One region of the Streptomyces rapamycinicus NRRL 5491 genome, then DNA from elsewhere that is predicted to be linked to it. Evidence: riboswitches for the same ligand, from Rfam matches in the RefSeq annotation. Region 1 holds a riboswitch; the other holds the start of a gene.

Region 1 (7,764 bases):
CCTCCCGTTCCATCCCACCCCGATGGATCTGCGCACCCTGGCCGCCGACGCCCTGCACGACCTGCGCGCGCTCGATCCACGGCGCCCCGTCACCCTCACCGGCCCCGGTGGCGGGCCGCCGGGCGGCGCGCCGGTGCTCGGCGACGAGGCGAGACTGCGCCAGGTGACCTCCAACCTCGTCGGCAACGCGGTGGCGCACACCCCGCCCGGCACTCCGGTCCGGATCGGCGTCGGCACCGAGGACGGTCTGGCGGTGCTGGAGCTGCACGACGAGGGCCCGGGGATGTCCGAGGAGCAGGCCGCCCGCGCCTTCGACCGCTTCTACCGCGCGGATGACGCCCGCGGCCGCACCGGGAGCGGCGGCGCGGGGCTCGGCCTCGCGATCGTCCGCTCCCTGGTGACGGCCCACCGCGGCCGGGTGGAGGTGCGTACGGCCCCGGGCGCGGGCGCCACATTCCGCGTCCTGCTCCCCCTGGACCACTGAGCACCTCCTCCGAGCACCCAAAAGCTAAGGATTTGCATTAGATGCGGAGGCGGCGCTACCGTCACTTAAGGCAAAGAAATTGCCTTAAGTGTGCTCGGAAGGTCTCATGCCCACTGCCACGGCCCCACTGTCCCGTCCCCACCACCTCCCTCCTCCTCTCGGCCGCGGCGGCGCCTTCGCACTGCACGCTTCCGTGCTCATCGGCCTGCTGGCCGCGTCCAGCGCGCCGACCCCGCTCTACGCCGAGTACCAGGCGCGCTGGCACTTCTCCGCCCTGATGGTCACCGTCGTCTTCAGCGCCTACGCGCTCGCGCTGCTGGTGGCACTCCTGGTCGCCGGAACGCTCTCGGACCACCTGGGGCGGCGCCCCGTACTGGCCGGGGCGCTGCTCGCCGAGGCCGCCTCCATGGCCGTCTTCGCCACCGCACACGGGGTGACGGAGCTGATCATCGCCCGGGTCGTCCAGGGGCTGGCCACCGGCGTGGCCACCGGCGCCGCGGGCGCCGCCCTGCTCGACTTCGAGGATCCGCGTCACACGGGGCGGGCGGCGCTGGCCAACAGCGTCACCCCCGTCTCCGGCATGGCGGCCGGTGTGCTCGTCTCGACCGCCCTCGTCCAGTACGCCCCCGCCCCCACCCACACCGTCTACGTCCTGCTGCTCCTGCTGTTCGCCGCGCAGGCCGTCCTCGTCGTCCGTACGGCCGAGACCGCACACCCGCACCCCGGTGTGTGGCGCTCGCTCCAGCCCGGCGCCACTGTCGCCCAGGCCTCCCGGGCGGTGCTGCCGCTCATCGCGCCCGGTGTCATCGCCGCCTGGGCCCTCGGCGGTTTCTACTCCTCGCTCGGCCCGCAACTCGCCCGTCTGATCGCCCCGCACGCCCCGCACGCCACCGGCGGGCTGGTGTTCTTCGCCCTCACCGCCAGTGCCGCCCTGGCCGTCTGCGCCACCCGGACCCGGCCCGCCCGCGCGGTGAGCGCCGGGGGTGCCGTCGCCCTGATGGCCGGGGCGCTGCTGACCCTGGTCAGCCCGTACCTGCACAGTCTGCCCGCGCTGTTCGGCGGAACCCTGCTGGCAGGCGCGGGATTCGGCGCGGTGACCCAGAGCGCGCTGCGGCTGCTGCTGGCCCCCGCCGCCCCGGAGGAGCGCTCCGGAACCCTCGCCGCCTACTACGTCCTGAGCTATCTGGCGATGAGCGTCCCGGCCGTCATCGCCGGACTCCTGACAACGTGGTACGGCCTCCGAGCCGCCGTAGCGCTTTACGCGGGCCCGGCCGGTCTGCTCGCGCTTGCGGCACTCGTCGCACTGACCACCGGACACCGCCGCCGGGCCTGAAGCGCCCGGCTCAGTGCACCTTCGTCAGCCCGCCTTCGATCGTGGCGAGCAGGCTCTCGTCGCAGGCGGCCGAGGTGTCCGCCGCCCAGCACACATAGCCGTCGGGACGGATGAGCAGGGCGGCGGCGCCCAGGTCGTCGGCGCAGGTGGCCCGGACGAGGTCGACACGGGGCGGGAGCCGGAGGCCGTCCGGAACGGCTCCGGCCAGATCGAGCAGAACGGCGTGGCCCGAGCCGAACAGCGCCGACAGCCGGGTGGCGCCGCCCTCGGTGACCAGGTCGGCGTCCGGTACCCGCCGTCCGGTGAGGGGATGGTCGCCGGGCAGTTCGTAGCGCAGCGAGAGGCCGGACATCAGTCCCGCGAGATGGCGGTTGGCGTCGGGCAGGCGCAGCAGGTCGACGAAGATGTCACGCAGGGCGGCCACGTCCTCGCTCGGGTTCGTGTCCGCCAGGACGCGCTGGGCCGAAGTGTGATGCAGGACCCGGGCCGCGGCCGGGTGCCGTTCGGCGTGGTAGCTGTCCAGGAGGCCGCTCGGCGCCCGGTCCTGGATGACCGCGGCCAGTTTCCAGCCGAGGTTGATCGCGTCCTGCATACCGAGGTTGAGCCCCTGGCCGCCCATCGGCGAATGGATATGGGCGGCGTCGCCCGCGAACAGCACGCGGCCCACGCGGTACTGCTCCAGTTGCCGCGTGGCATCGCCGAAGCGCGAGGAGTTTTCCACGGCCCCCAGGGTGGTCTCCTCGCCGTACACCTCCCGCAGCGCGGTGGCGATCTCCTCATGGGTGACGGGGACGTCGCGGGCGGTGTCCGCCTGGCCCTCGTGCCCGAAGGTGAAGCGGTAGAGGTCACCGCCGACCGGGACCAGCATGGCCCAGTAGCCGCCCACGCGACGGGTCATGGTGCTGATGTGCCCCATCTGCTTGGGCACCAGCGAGGACACCGCGGTCAGCCGGATGTCGGTCAGCACCGCCTGATGGGTCCCGGCCCGCCCCGGAAACGGCAGCTCCAGCAGTTTGCGCACCGTGCTGTGGCCGCCGTCGCACGCGACCAGATAGCGCGCCCGCACCCGTAGGCCGTCCGCCGTCACGACCACACCGTCCTCGTCCGGCTCGACCTTCGAGACGGCGGTGGAACGCAGAACCCGCGCGCCCGCGGCGGTCGCCCGCTCTTCGAGCACCTCCTCGATCTTCCACTGAGGGATGCCGATCGGACTGTTGTGCCTGGTCCGCCAGGGGGTGCAGTCCAAGGGCACGGGCAGCATCGCGAAGTGCCCGCCCACCGGGTCACGCGGGGTGGCCCGCCGCAGCATCGGCTCCAACAACCCGCGCGACTCCAGCAGTTCGGCCGTACGTGGCTGGATCGCGCCGCCCTTCACCTGCTCGATGCGCTGGTCCAGCTTCTCCAGCACCAGGGTCTCGGCCCCGGCCAGCGCCAGCTCGTACGCCAGCATCAGCCCGGTCGGGCCGGCGCCCGCGATGACGACCTCGGTCGCGCTCTCCGTCTTCTCCGTCGACACGGTCACTCCCTCTCGATTTCTCTCCTCGGACTATATGTATACCAGGTGCAGAAATCTCCTGAGGGCAATCGCTCTGCTACGGTGGTCGTCGTGGACGGCAAGCCAGGGCTACGGGAGCGGAAGAAGCAGCGGACCCACGCGGCGATCTCCGAGGCGGCGATCACGCTCTTCCTCGAACGCGGCTTCAACCAGGTGTCGGTGGCCCAGGTGGCCGAGGCGGCCGAGGTGTCCAAGCGCACGCTCTTCGCCTACTTCCCGGCGAAGGAAGACCTCGTGGTGCACCGCCTCGCCGACCACGAGACCGAAAGCGCCCGCGTCGTACGGGCCCGCCCGCCCCGCACCGCCCCGCTGACCGCACTGCGCGAGCACTTCCTCAAGGGCCTGCGCGAACGGGACCCGATCACCGGGCTCAACGACCATCCCCAGATCCTCAAGCTCACCCGGATGATCCTCGACACGCCCTCGCTGGTGGCCCGGATGGAGCGGTTCAAGGCAGGGGCCGAGCGCGCGCTCGCGCAGGCGCTGCGGGAGTCGGCGGACACCCCGGAACTCACCGCGCGGCTGGCCGCCGTCCAAATCGTCGCCGTCCAGTGGTCACTCGCACAGGACAACACCGCACGCGTGACGTACGGGGAACCGGCCGACGAGCGCTACGCGGGTGCGGTGGCCGACGCGGAGCACGCGTTCGCGCTGCTGGAGAACGGGCTGCGGCGCCCGCCCCCGCGGAAGTAACGCAAGGCGCTCAACGCGAGAGGGCCCCGGAAATGGTTCCGCGGGCCCTCGTGCGTCTCGGCGTGGTCGGTCAGTTCGGGGCGGCCGCCATCGCCCGGCTGTCCTCGGCCTTCGCGGGCCTGGGGTTCAGCAACCGCTCGGCGAGCTCGCCGAAGAGGAGGCCGAAGCCACCCCACAGGATCAGCTGCATGGCGAGGGCGGACAGCCGGAACCGCCACAGGACGGTGGCCGGGAAGTCCGCCGGGACCTCGTTGATGACGGGCAGGAAGGCGAACGCCAGCCCGATGACGACGGCGAAGGCGGCCACCGCGGCGACGGTGGCGTACCAGGTGCCCAGCTTCGGGGCGAGCCGCTTGCCGAGGATGGTGGCGGCGATCGCGAGGAGCACGCTGAGCACCATCATCAGGAAGTACAGCGTCGTCCGCTTGCCGATGGTGTCGCCGTTGCCGACGGCGGGCGGGTTGGCCGGGTACTTCAGGAACGGCACGACATAGACCGCGAGCAGCGCGCAGCCGGACAGCAGCAGCGCGGTGGCCCGCGGGCTGAAGCGGCCGACGCGGCCGAGGGCGACGCAGTAGGCGAGGGCGGCGATGCCGCCGAACGCGATCCCGTAGATCAGCACACCGGTGGCCAGGCCCGCGGTGGACTGCAGACTACGGGAGACGATCTCGACCTCGTGCTCATGCGCGGGGGCGTGGGCCTCCTCGAAGCCGATCGCGCGGTCGACGTTCGGCTCACCGAGGAAATAGGCGGCGATCAGGGCGAGCACACCGGCACCAAGACCGGCGAGCATGCCCCGCGCCAACAGGTTTCTCACTGTTGCGGAGTTCATGGGGGTGCGGCGTCCCTCGCGTCAGTGGCAGGGGAAGCCGAGCAGATGGCGGGCGTCATGCACCCACTCGTGGACACCCGAGCCGGAGACGACCGCGGTGGCGCCCTGCTCGGCGCCGACGAAGTACAGCAGAACCAGCATCAGGATGCCGAAGAAGACGGCCCAGGGAGCTATCGCCTTCAGCGGCAGCGTGGCGGGCAGGGCGGGAGTGGTGGCTGTCGGCTGCGCGACATGCTGCGCCATGACAGTGGCCTCCTAAAGGGAGTTCGCGTCCCATCTCGGTGGTGCACAGGACGATGGCTGCGGGTCTGACTCACGGAACGTCCCTTTCGGATACGTCTCGTTCACAGTGGCGCGACCGTGCCGGATTCCCACCGGCTTCCGTCAGACCATCGTCGATATCCCACCGAAGGTACCGCGTGTCGGATGCCTGGCCAAGACCGCCCACCTGGTGAGACGCCTCTCTCATACCGGGCGGCCGGTCCCGGCAGGACGCACACGCATCACTCGTCACGCCCGTAATGGGGGCTGCCGGGCGGCAGGAAGTGGCCGCGCAGGCGGGTCAGCAGCTCGGAGGTCTCCAGCGCGCGCTCGCCCAACTGGGAGGCCACGGCCAGGGCCAGGGCGTCGACCACGGCCAGTGAGCCGAGTGCCTCGCGGGTGGCCCCGGAGGCGGAGAGGGTGGCGAGGAGGGTGACGGCCACCCGGTCGCCGAGCGCCGGGCCGAGGGCGTCGGTGATCAGGACGACCGGGGCGCCCACCTCCTCGGCGTGGTCGACGATGACCTCGATCTCCTTGAAGAGCCGGGCCGGGCCGAAGATCACCACGACATCGTCCGCCGAGAGCGGCACCAGCGCGTCCGGCAGCCTGAAGCCCATGTCCGCCGTGTGACGGGCCCTGAGCCCCAGCCGGTTGAGCCTCAACGCGAGGTACTCGGCGATGATGCCGGACGGGCCGGCGCCGAAGGTCATGACCTCCTTGGCGGGCAGCAGCAGCTCCACGGCCGCGGCGAAGGCGTCGGCGCGCAGGCTGCGCCGGGTCTCGTGGATCACCTCGGCGGCGTCCTCGAAGACCCGGTCCAGCAGTTCCTCGGTGGATCCGGCCATGTGCTCGACGCGGCTGCGCAGCCGCGCGGAGGGCCGCATCAGGGTGGCGAGCGACCGGGCCACGGCGTGCTTGAGACCGGTGAAGCCGCTGTAGCCGAGGGCCTTGGCGGTGCGCACCACCGTGGCGTCGCTGGTGCCGGTGAGCGCGCCGAGTTCGCTGGCGGAGGAGAAGCCCACCTCCTGCGGATGCTCCCTGAGGAACGCCGCGACCTTCTGCTCGGCGGGGGCGAGCCGCGGCCAGGCGGCCGCCACCCGCTGCTGGAGCGGCGCGCCCTCCGGGATCTCCGCCATTTCCATCGGTTGTCCTCTCTTGACGTGCGTCCGCGGCGCATCCTACTTTCCTCGCGTCGCATTCACGACAAGTTCGTAGCAGATACTACGGAGCCATCCATGACCACTTCCGCCACCCCGACGCCCGGCCCCCGGCCCCGACCGGGGGCGGTCGACCGCCCCCGGTGGCCGGGCGGCGCCCGCTGCGCCGTGATGCTGAGCTTCGACGTGGACGGCCCGGCGCTGCTGGCCAACCTCGGCCACGCCCCCGACATCTGGCGCTCACCACGGCTGTTCTCGCTCGGCGCCTACGGCCCGCACCGGGGCACCCCCCGGATCCTGGACCTGCTGGCGGACTTCCGGATCCCCGCCACCTTCTTCGTCCCCGGCTGGACCGGCGAGAGCTGGCCCGGCCTGCTGAAGACCATCGCGGACCGCGGCCATGAGCTGGGCCACCACGGCTATATGCACGAGCTGTACTACTCGAAGACCATCGCCGAGCAGCGCGCGCTGATCGAGCGCAGCCAGGAGGTCTTCCGGCGGGTGGCCGGGACCACGGCCGTGGGATTCCGCACCCCCTCCGGTGACTTCCGCGCCGACAGCCCCCAGCTGCTGTGCGATCTCGGCTTCTCCTACTCCAGCTCCATGCGCGGCGACGACCGCCCGTACCGCTGGCGGATCGACGGGCGCGACACCGATCTCATCGAGATCCCCGCGCAGTGGGAGCTGGACGACTTCCCCCAGTTCGCCTACAACGACGTCCCGGCGGAGCCCCGCAGTCAGGACCGGATCGCCGGCACCGAGCTCACCCTCGACAACTGGCGGCGGGAGTTCGACGGCTACTACCGCTACGGGCTGTGCTACGTCGTGATGATGCACCCGGAAGTCATGGGCAAGCCGAGCCGGGTGCTGCTGCTGCGCCGGCTGATCGAGCACATCCGCTCCCATGACGACGTGTGGTTCGCCACCGGAAGCCAGATCGCCCAGTGGTGGCGGACACACCACGGGGACGCCAGGGGCGACAAGTGAAGGAGAACGCGGTGAAGAGCGAGCAGGCGTGGCCCCGGCTGGAGGAGAACCCGCCCTGGCCGGGCGGCGCCCGGTGCGCGGTCGTGGTGACGGTGAACCTCGACGCGGAGCTGTTCTGGCTGCGGCTGGACGAGTCCTGCCACGAGCGGCCCAAGACCCTGTCCATGGGCGAGTACGGCCCGAAGCGCGGCGCTCCCCGGCTGCTCGACGCCCTCGAGGCGGCCGATGTGCGTGCCAGCTGGATGATCCCGGCGACGGTGGCCGAGCGCTACCCCGGGACGGTGCGGGACGTGGCCGCCCGCGGCCATGAGATCGCCTCCCGCGGCGACGGGCTGGAGGACTACGCGACCCTCGACGCGGAAGGGCAGCGCCGCGCCATCGAGCGTTCCGCGCGGGTGCTGGAGGACATCTCCGGACGGCGGCCCACCGGCTTCCGGCCGCCCTCCGCGGAGATCGGCGACG
Region 2 (7,764 bases), 1.3 Mb from region 1:
CGAGCATCCGCGCCGCGCGCCCGGCCCGCTCGACCGGTGTGGGCCCGCCGGACCGCCGCGCCTCCGTGGCCCGCCCGTCGGTCACCACGACCAGCAGCGGACGGCGTGCGGGATCCCGCAGCCGCTCCACCCGAAGTACCTCCCGGGCCTTCAGCAGCCCGGCCGCCAGCGGCGTGCGGCCGCCCGTCGGCAGCCGCTCCAGCCGTGCGGCGGCCGTGTCCACCGACGAGGTGGGCGGCAGCGCCAGCTCGGCGTCCGCGCCCCGGAAGGTGATCAGCCCGACCTTGTCCCGCCGCTGGTAGGCGTCGAGCAGCAGCGACAGCACCGCGCCCTTGATCGCGCTCATCCGCTTGCGCGCGGCCATCGAGCCCGACGCGTCCACCACGAACAGGACGAGGTTGCCCTCCCGGCCCTCGCGCACCGCCTCGCGCAGATCGTCCCGGCGCACCAGCAGCCCGGGCCCGCGCCGGCCGCGCGCCAGCTGATGCGGGGCGGCCGCCCGGACGGTCGCCGACAGATGCAGCGCGGAGAGCGTCCCCCGCGGGCGGCGCGCGCCGGTGGTGCGGCCGTGCGCGCTGCGGGCGCGCGAGCGCCGCCCTGCCGCGCCCTCGCCCAGGCCGGGGACGTCGAGCCGCCGGGTCCGGAACGGTTCGGCGGCGCCCACGGCCGCCCGCTCCCCGCCCGCACCGCCGTCCGCTTCGCCCGCCCCGCCGTCGCGGTCGGCCGGGGCGGAGTCGGTTTCGCGGTCGGCCGTCTCGTGCTCACCCGTGCGCTGGTCGGGTACGGACGGCTCGGGTTCGGCGGGCGGCGCCTGCTCGCGCGCCCCGTCATCCGCGCCCTCCCGCGGTCCGTCCTCGGGGCCGCCCGCGTCATCCGGCCCGGGGCCGCCCGGCCCGTCCTCGGGACCCGGGTCCGGGTCCGGATCCGGCTCCGGGTCGTCCTCCTCGAACCGCCGCAGGATCTCGTCGAGTTTGTCCTCGTCGAGCCCCGGCGCGTCGAACGGCGCCCGCCGCCGGCGGTGGGGGAGCGACAGCAGCGCGGCCCCCCGTACGTCCTCCGTCCGGACGTCGGTGCGCCCCGCCCAGGCGGCCAGCGCGGTCGCCGTACGGGCCGTCACGATGTCCGCGCGCATCCCGTCCACCTCGAACCCGGCGCACACCGCCGCGATCTGCCGCAGTGCGCGGTCGCCGAGGGCCACCCGCGGCAGCAGGGCGCGGGCCGCCGCGATGCGCTCCCGCAGGGCCTCCTCGTCCGCCGCCCAGCGCGCCGCGAACCCCTCGGGGTCCTCGTCGTACGCCAGCCGCCGCCGCACCACCTCGACCCGCTCCTCGGTGTCGCGGGACGCCGCGACCTCCACCGTGAGACCGAAGCGGTCCAGCAACTGCGGCCGCAGCTCGCCCTCTTCGGGGTTCATGGTGCCCACCAGGAGGAAGCGCGCCGCATGCCGTACGGACACCCCCTCGCGCTCCACATAGGAGGCGCCCATGGCGGCCGCGTCGAGCAGCAGGTCGATCAGATGGTCGTGCAGCAGATTGACCTCGTCGACGTAGAGCACCCCGCGGTGGGCGTCCGCGAGCAGCCCGGGCTCGAACGCCTTCACGCCGTCCGACAGCGCCCGCTCGATGTCGAGCGCGCCCACCAGCCGGTCCTCGGAGGCGCCCACGGGCAGTTCGACCATCCGCGCGGGGCGCGCCTCGCCCGTGCCCGGCTCATGGGGCCCGTCCGGGCAGGACGGGTCGGGCGCGGCCGGATCGCAGGAGAACCGGCACCCGGCCACCACGTCCACCTCGGGCAGCAGCGAGGCGATCGCTCTTACGGCGGTGCTCTTGGCCGTGCCCTTCTCGCCGCGCACCAGGACGCCGCCCACGGCGGGCGAGACGGCGTTGAGGAGCAGGGCGAGCCGCAGGCCGTCCATGCCGACGATCGCGCTGAAGGGATAGGTGATGGTCACGCGGCGATACCTCCTGGGGTGCGTGGGCACAGCGGTCCGGTATGGGGGCGGGGGTTCGTCATGTCGTCCCGCCCGGCGCCCCCGGAGGGACGAACGGCAGGCCCTCCGGGACGCCCTCCTCGATGAGCCGCAGCAGCGCGTCGGTGTCGGCGTGCTCCTCGATCAGGTCGCCGAGGCGGTCGAGCTGCTCCTCGCGCAGTTCGCCGAAGCGGGTGTCCGGCGCGGGGACGAACGCCCGGCCCGCCGCGGCGGCCACCCGCCGCAGAAACGCCCGCCGGAAGCCGTCGCTCTCCAGCGAGCCGTGCCAGTGCGTGCCCCATACCGAGCCCACCCGGCAGCCGTCCAGGAAGGGCTCCTCGGCCCCGTCCAGCAACTCGGCGACCCCGTGGTGGATCTCGTAGCCCTCCACCCGCTCGCCGAGCGCCTCGCCCACCGGCCGGGCCAGGGTCTTCTCGGCCGCGAACCGCACCCGCACCGGCAGCAGCCCGAGCCCGGCGACCTTCCCGGCCCTTGACTCGACCTCGTCCTCGATGCGCTCCCCGAGCGCCTGGAAGCCGCCGCAGACGCCCAGCACCGGACGGCCCTCGGCGGCCCGCCTGGCGATCGCGTCGGCCAGCCCGCGCTCACGCAGCCACTCCAGCGCCCTTACAGTGCCCCGGGTGCCCGGCAGCACCACCAGATCGGCGTCGGCCAGCTCCTCGGGCCGATCCACGAACCGCACGATCACGCCCGGCTCTGCCGCCAGCGCGTCCACGTCCGTGAAGTTGGACATCAGCGGCACGGCGGCGACCGCGATCCGCAGGACGTCCGCGCCGTAAGGGGGCGCCACGACGCTCTCCCGCACCGTGCCGCGCAGCGACACCCGCAGCCCGTCCTCCTCGTCGATCCCCAGCCCGTGGGCGAACGGGAGCACCCCGACGGTCGGGCGTCCGGTGAGGCCGCGCAGCATCTGGAGCCCGGGCTCCAGAAGGCTCACATCGCCGCGGAACTTGTTCACCAAGTAGGCGGCCACATGCCGTTGGTCCGCCGCCGACAGCAGCGCGGTCGTGCCGAAGAAGGACGCGAAGACGCCACCGCGGTCGATGTCCCCGACCACCACGACCGGAAGCCCGGCGGCCCGCGCCAGCCCCATGTTGACGATGTCGGTGCGGCGCAGATTGATCTCGGCCGGGCTGCCCGCGCCCTCGCAGATCACCGCGTCATGGGTGCGCCGCAGCTCCTCCAGGCACTCCGTGACGGTCCCCAGCAGCTCCTCCCGCCCCGCGGAGAGCCTCTCACCGGGCGAGGGGGCTCCGGGCCCGCCGAAGTACCCGCGCGCGCTCAGCTCGCCCACCGGCTTGCCCAGCAGCACCACTTGGCTGCTGCGGTCGCTGCCCGGCTTCAGCAGGACCGGGTTCATCAGCGCGCTCGGCTCGACGCGCGCGGCGGCGGCCTGCATGGCCTGCGCCCGCCCGATCTCCGCCCCCTCCCGGGTGACGAAGGAGTTGAGCGACATGTTCTGCGCCTTGAACGGCGCCACGCTGACGCCCTTACGGGCGAGCCACCGGCAGATCCCGGCCGTCACCACGCTCTTGCCCGCGTCGGAGGTCGTGCCCGCGACGAGCAGCCCCCCACCGCGCGCCCCGGAACCGTCCGTGCCGCCCTTACCGCGTATCCCACTCATCCGCCGCCCCTTCCCAAGGCCCGGGGCCGCCCCGTCATCGTCCTCAGGACCGGCCGGGCCACTATGGACAACCCGAGCGCCAGGACGCCGACGCGCCGCGACAGCCGTATCGCCCGCTCGATGTCGGCCGACTCCACCGGCCGCCCGCCGGAGTTGAGCACCGGCCGGTGCTCGACCCGGCCGCCGTACGCGAGGGTGCCGCCCAGCCGGACGCCGAGCGCACCCGCGAAGGACGCCTCCACGGGGCCCGCGTTGGGGCTCGGATGGCGCCGGCCGTCGCGCCGCCAGGCGCGCCACGCACCGCGCGGATCGGGGCCCGCGAGCGTCGCCAGGGCCGCCGTAAGGCGCGCACCGGGCCAGCCGGCCACATCGTCCAGCCGGGCCGCCGCCCAGCCGAACCGCCGGTAGCGCGGCGACTTGTGGCCCACCATGGCGTCCAGGGTGTTGACGGCGCGGAAACCTATGAGCCCCGGCACTCCGCCCACGGCGCCCCACACCAGCGCGCCCACGACCGCGTCGGAGGTGTTCTCGGCCACCGATTCGACGACCGCGCGGGCTATCTGCGGCCCGTCCAGCGCCTGCGGATCGCGGCCGCACAGATGCGGCAGCCGCTCCCGGGCGACCTCGAGGTCCCCGGCGGCCAGCGCCCCGCCGACGGCCCGTGCCTCACGGCCCAGGCTCGTGCCGCCCAGCACGGCCCAGGTGGCGGCGGCGGTCAGCGCGACCTCCGCGCCACGGCGGCCGTCAAGGCCCCGTACGGCGCGGCTCAGCAGCGCGGCACCGGCGGCCGCGCCGCCCGCGCACAACGCGGTGTGCAGGGCCCCGTAACCCCGGTGGTCGCGCCACAGCCGGCGCTCGGCGGCCGCGGCGGCGCGCCCGAACGCGGCCACCGGATGGCCGCGGCGCGGATCACCCGTGGCGAGGTCGCCGAGGAAGCCGAGGGCGGCGCCGCACGCGAACGAGGCGTGGTCGGCACGCATCCGTCAGGCCGCCGTCACGCCTCGGCGCGGCGATACGGGACCAGAGGGACCAGAGGGGCCAGTGGGGCCGGAAGAGCCGAATCGGACAGGGAGGGCTGGCGGCGTGGCGATGCCGGGCATGGCGGTATGTCCTCACTCAGGGTCCTCGCCCTGGTTCGACGTGACCGGCGGTGAGAGTCTCCTGGCTCCCGGATCCGCGGCCCTCCCGGTCTTCCAGCCCCGCGTACGCGACGAACCGTACGGACGAGCCGTGACCCCATACAGGCGATGGGAGGGTGCTCCCCGGTGACAGTGGCGGGACCGCGCCGGATTCTCACCGGCTTCCTCTCCTGCCGCCGTTTGGCTCGGGAAGTCCACCATGGGCCGCGAATGGCCGTCAACTCGCATATGACCCATGACGCCCGAGTGTGCCGAGCCCCACAGACCACCGCCCCTCACAGAACGGCCGCCGGACGGTCGGCGCTGGTCAGCGCCACCATCCGGCGGCCGGTGGGTCGTTCGGGGAAGCGGGGCCCTTATACGACGAAAGGAAGCGGGGTCCTCAGGCGACGATCAGATAGATGCCGTACGCCACGACCCCGGCGCACACCGCGAAGCAGGCGTACGCGCCGGTGCGGGCGAGCGGGGAGGCGCCCATGGCGCCCCCGGGCACGGCGGCGGCCGTACCGCCCTGCTCCGGCGCCGTCTTACGGGAGGTGCCGACGATGCCCAGGGTGAAGACGCCCACCATGGCGACCGTCACCGCGAGGCTGATGCCGAAGACCTGGCCGAGTGCCGCCCAGTCGATGCTCATGTTTCCTGGCTCCTTAGCGGGTGGTGCTGCTCGCGACGGCGGGGGTGGGGGGCTGCTCGGGCGTGCTCTCCGGGGTGGTGTCCCCGGGGGCGGCGCTCGACGCACCGGCGGGCGGCGGGGCCACGGACCGCAGGGCGGCCGTGACGGCGCCCACCGGCTCCTGGGTGCCGACCTCGTTGACGTTGGTGTGGTCCACGGGCTTGCGGCGCGACAGCATCCAGATCGCCCCGCAGGCCAGGACGGCGAGCACGGCCACCGCCGTGATTCCCGCGTTCCCCTGGTCGGCCAGGAGCGCGGCGGCGCCCGCCACCAGACCGGCGGCCGGCAGGGTCAGCACCCAGGCGACCACCATCCGGCCCGCGGTCGACCAGCGCACCACGGCGCCCTTACGGCCGACACCCGCGCCCATGACGGCGCCGGAGCAGACCTGGGTGGTGGACAGCGCGAAACCGATGTGGGAGGAGGCGAGGATGACGGTGGCGGCGCCGGTCTGGGCGGCGAAGCCCTGCGGCGGCTGGATGTCGGTGATGCCCTTGCCCATGGTGCGGATGATGCGCCAGCCGCCCAGGTAGGTGCCGAGCGCGATGGCCAGACCCGCCGAGACGATGACCCACAGCGGCGGGTCGGAGTCGGGCGCCACCACGTTCCCGGTGACCAGCGCCAGGGTGATCACGCCCATCGTCTTCTGGGCGTCATTGGTGCCGTGGGCCAGGGAGACCAGGGCGGCCGAGGCGATCTGCCCCGCGCGGTAGCCCTTCGCGGTGTCCTCCGGGGAGCGGTCGCGGCCGAGCCGGTAGGTGAGCCGGGTGGCGGCCAGCGTGGCGATGCCGGCCACGATCGGCGCGGCGACGGCGGGGATCAGGACCTTCATGACGATCGCGTCGCCGTTGACCCCGTCCAGGCCCACGGAGACCACGGTGGCGCCGATCAGACCGCCGAACAGGGCGTGCGAGGAGCTGGAGGGGAGTCCGGCGAGCCACGTCACCAGATTCCACAGGATCGCGCCGACGAGTCCCGCGAAGATCACTTCTGGCTGGATACCGGAACCCTCGTCGATGATCCCGCCGGAGATGGTCTTGGCCACCTCCACGGACAGGAACGCGCCGACGAGATTGAGGACGGCCGACATCGCCACCGCCACCCTGGGCCCGAGTGCTCCCGTGGAGATGGTGGTGGCCATGGCGTTAGCCGTGTCGTGGAAACCGTTCGTGAAGTCGAACACCAAGGCCGTGACGATCACGATCCCGATGAGAAGCGTGATGTGTTCCATACACCCGGTCAATCAGTTCGAAGTTCGTTAGTGGCACGGTGAACGTAAGGAAACAGGGTGAACGGAAGATGAACTGAGCAGGGCATCGGAGTGACATGGTTGCGGGATCGCCAAGGCAGTGTGAATTCCAGCCTACGTTCCCATGTCGTACGGGAGTTGAGCCGCGATCGAGGGCCGCCGAGCAAGCGCCGGGACCGGCCTCGCGGGCGTCCCCGTACCCCCCACGCTCACCCGCCCGGAGCCGGGTGTCCACTAAGCACGGTCGTAGTCGCCCGCCGTGCCCGTTCCGGTCCCGCCGCCGCGCCGCCGGCGGCCGCCTGGAAGGATCGGGCCTCGGAGGTGAGGGCAGGTGACCCAGTCGCGATCCACGCGGCAGCCGCAGCCGCGGCTGACGCATCCCCTGCGGCAGGCATGGACGCAGGTGGTGAGCACGGCCCGCAGGACCACCGCCGACGGCCTGGTCGTCGGCACCTCGGGCAATGTCTCGGCCCGCGTCGGCGACACCGTCCTGGTGACCCCGAGCGGCGTCCCTTACGACCGGCTCGGCCCCAGGGACGCCGTCGCCGTCGACCTGGACGGGCGGCAGGTCCTCGGCACGCTGAAGCCCACCAGCGAGCTGCCCATGCACCTCGCGGTCTACCGGGAGACCGACGCCGAGGCCGTGGTCCACACCCACGCCGTCCACGCCACGGCCGTCTCCACGCTCGTCGACGAGCTCCCCGCGATCCACTACATGACCGCCGCCCTCGGCGGCCCGGTCCGCGTCGCGCCCTACGCGCTCTACGGCACGGACGAACTGGCCGACGCCATGATCGAGGCGCTGCGCGACCGCAGCGGCTGTCTGCTGCGCAACCACGGCACCGTCGTCCACGGCGCCACCCTGGACCAGGCGTACGACCGCACCGCCCAGCTCGAGTGGATGTGCCGGGTCTGGCTCAACGCGGTCTCCGTCCCCGGCCGCGCCCCCTCCCTGATCCCGCCGGACGAGATGCGGCGCGCCGCCGAGAAGCTGAGCGGCTACGGCCAGAAGGGCTGAGCCCGCCAGGCACGCCCCGGGCCCCAGCCGGTACCCCGGGTACCCCGGGCCACGCCTGGCACGCTCCGGAC

The links. A riboswitch is a leader RNA that binds a small molecule or an ion and turns the genes downstream of it on or off. The one in region 1 is predicted to bind cobalamin.
Region 2: another riboswitch for cobalamin. It lies ahead of LIV37_RS37530 (cobalamin biosynthesis protein); the one in region 1 lies ahead of LIV37_RS42450 (CbtB domain-containing protein).

What each region holds. Positions count from the first base shown of each region.
Region 1 covers NZ_CP085193.1:10,250,289-10,258,052, reverse strand. Annotated here, with positions in the region: gene LIV37_RS42475 (sensor histidine kinase) at 1-484, shown strand, start outside; gene LIV37_RS42470 (MFS transporter) at 591-1,817, shown strand; gene LIV37_RS42465 (FAD-dependent monooxygenase) at 1,828-3,333, opposite strand; gene LIV37_RS42460 (TetR/AcrR family transcriptional regulator) at 3,415-4,065, shown strand; gene LIV37_RS42455 (CbtA family protein) at 4,136-4,897, opposite strand; gene LIV37_RS42450 (CbtB domain-containing protein) at 4,919-5,140, opposite strand; cobalamin riboswitch at 5,179-5,306, opposite strand; gene LIV37_RS42445 (MurR/RpiR family transcriptional regulator) at 5,401-6,300, opposite strand; gene LIV37_RS42440 (polysaccharide deacetylase family protein) at 6,394-7,302, shown strand; gene LIV37_RS42435 (polysaccharide deacetylase family protein) at 7,314-7,764, shown strand, end outside.
Region 2 covers NZ_CP085193.1:8,917,303-8,925,066, forward strand. Annotated here, with positions in the region: gene LIV37_RS37520 (putative cobaltochelatase) at 1-1,951, opposite strand, end outside; gene LIV37_RS37525 (cobyric acid synthase) at 2,010-3,614, opposite strand; gene LIV37_RS37530 (cobalamin biosynthesis protein) at 3,611-4,594, opposite strand; cobalamin riboswitch at 4,750-4,967, opposite strand; gene LIV37_RS37535 (hypothetical protein) at 5,136-5,387, opposite strand; gene LIV37_RS37540 (inorganic phosphate transporter) at 5,401-6,657, opposite strand; gene LIV37_RS37545 (class II aldolase/adducin family protein) at 7,007-7,693, shown strand.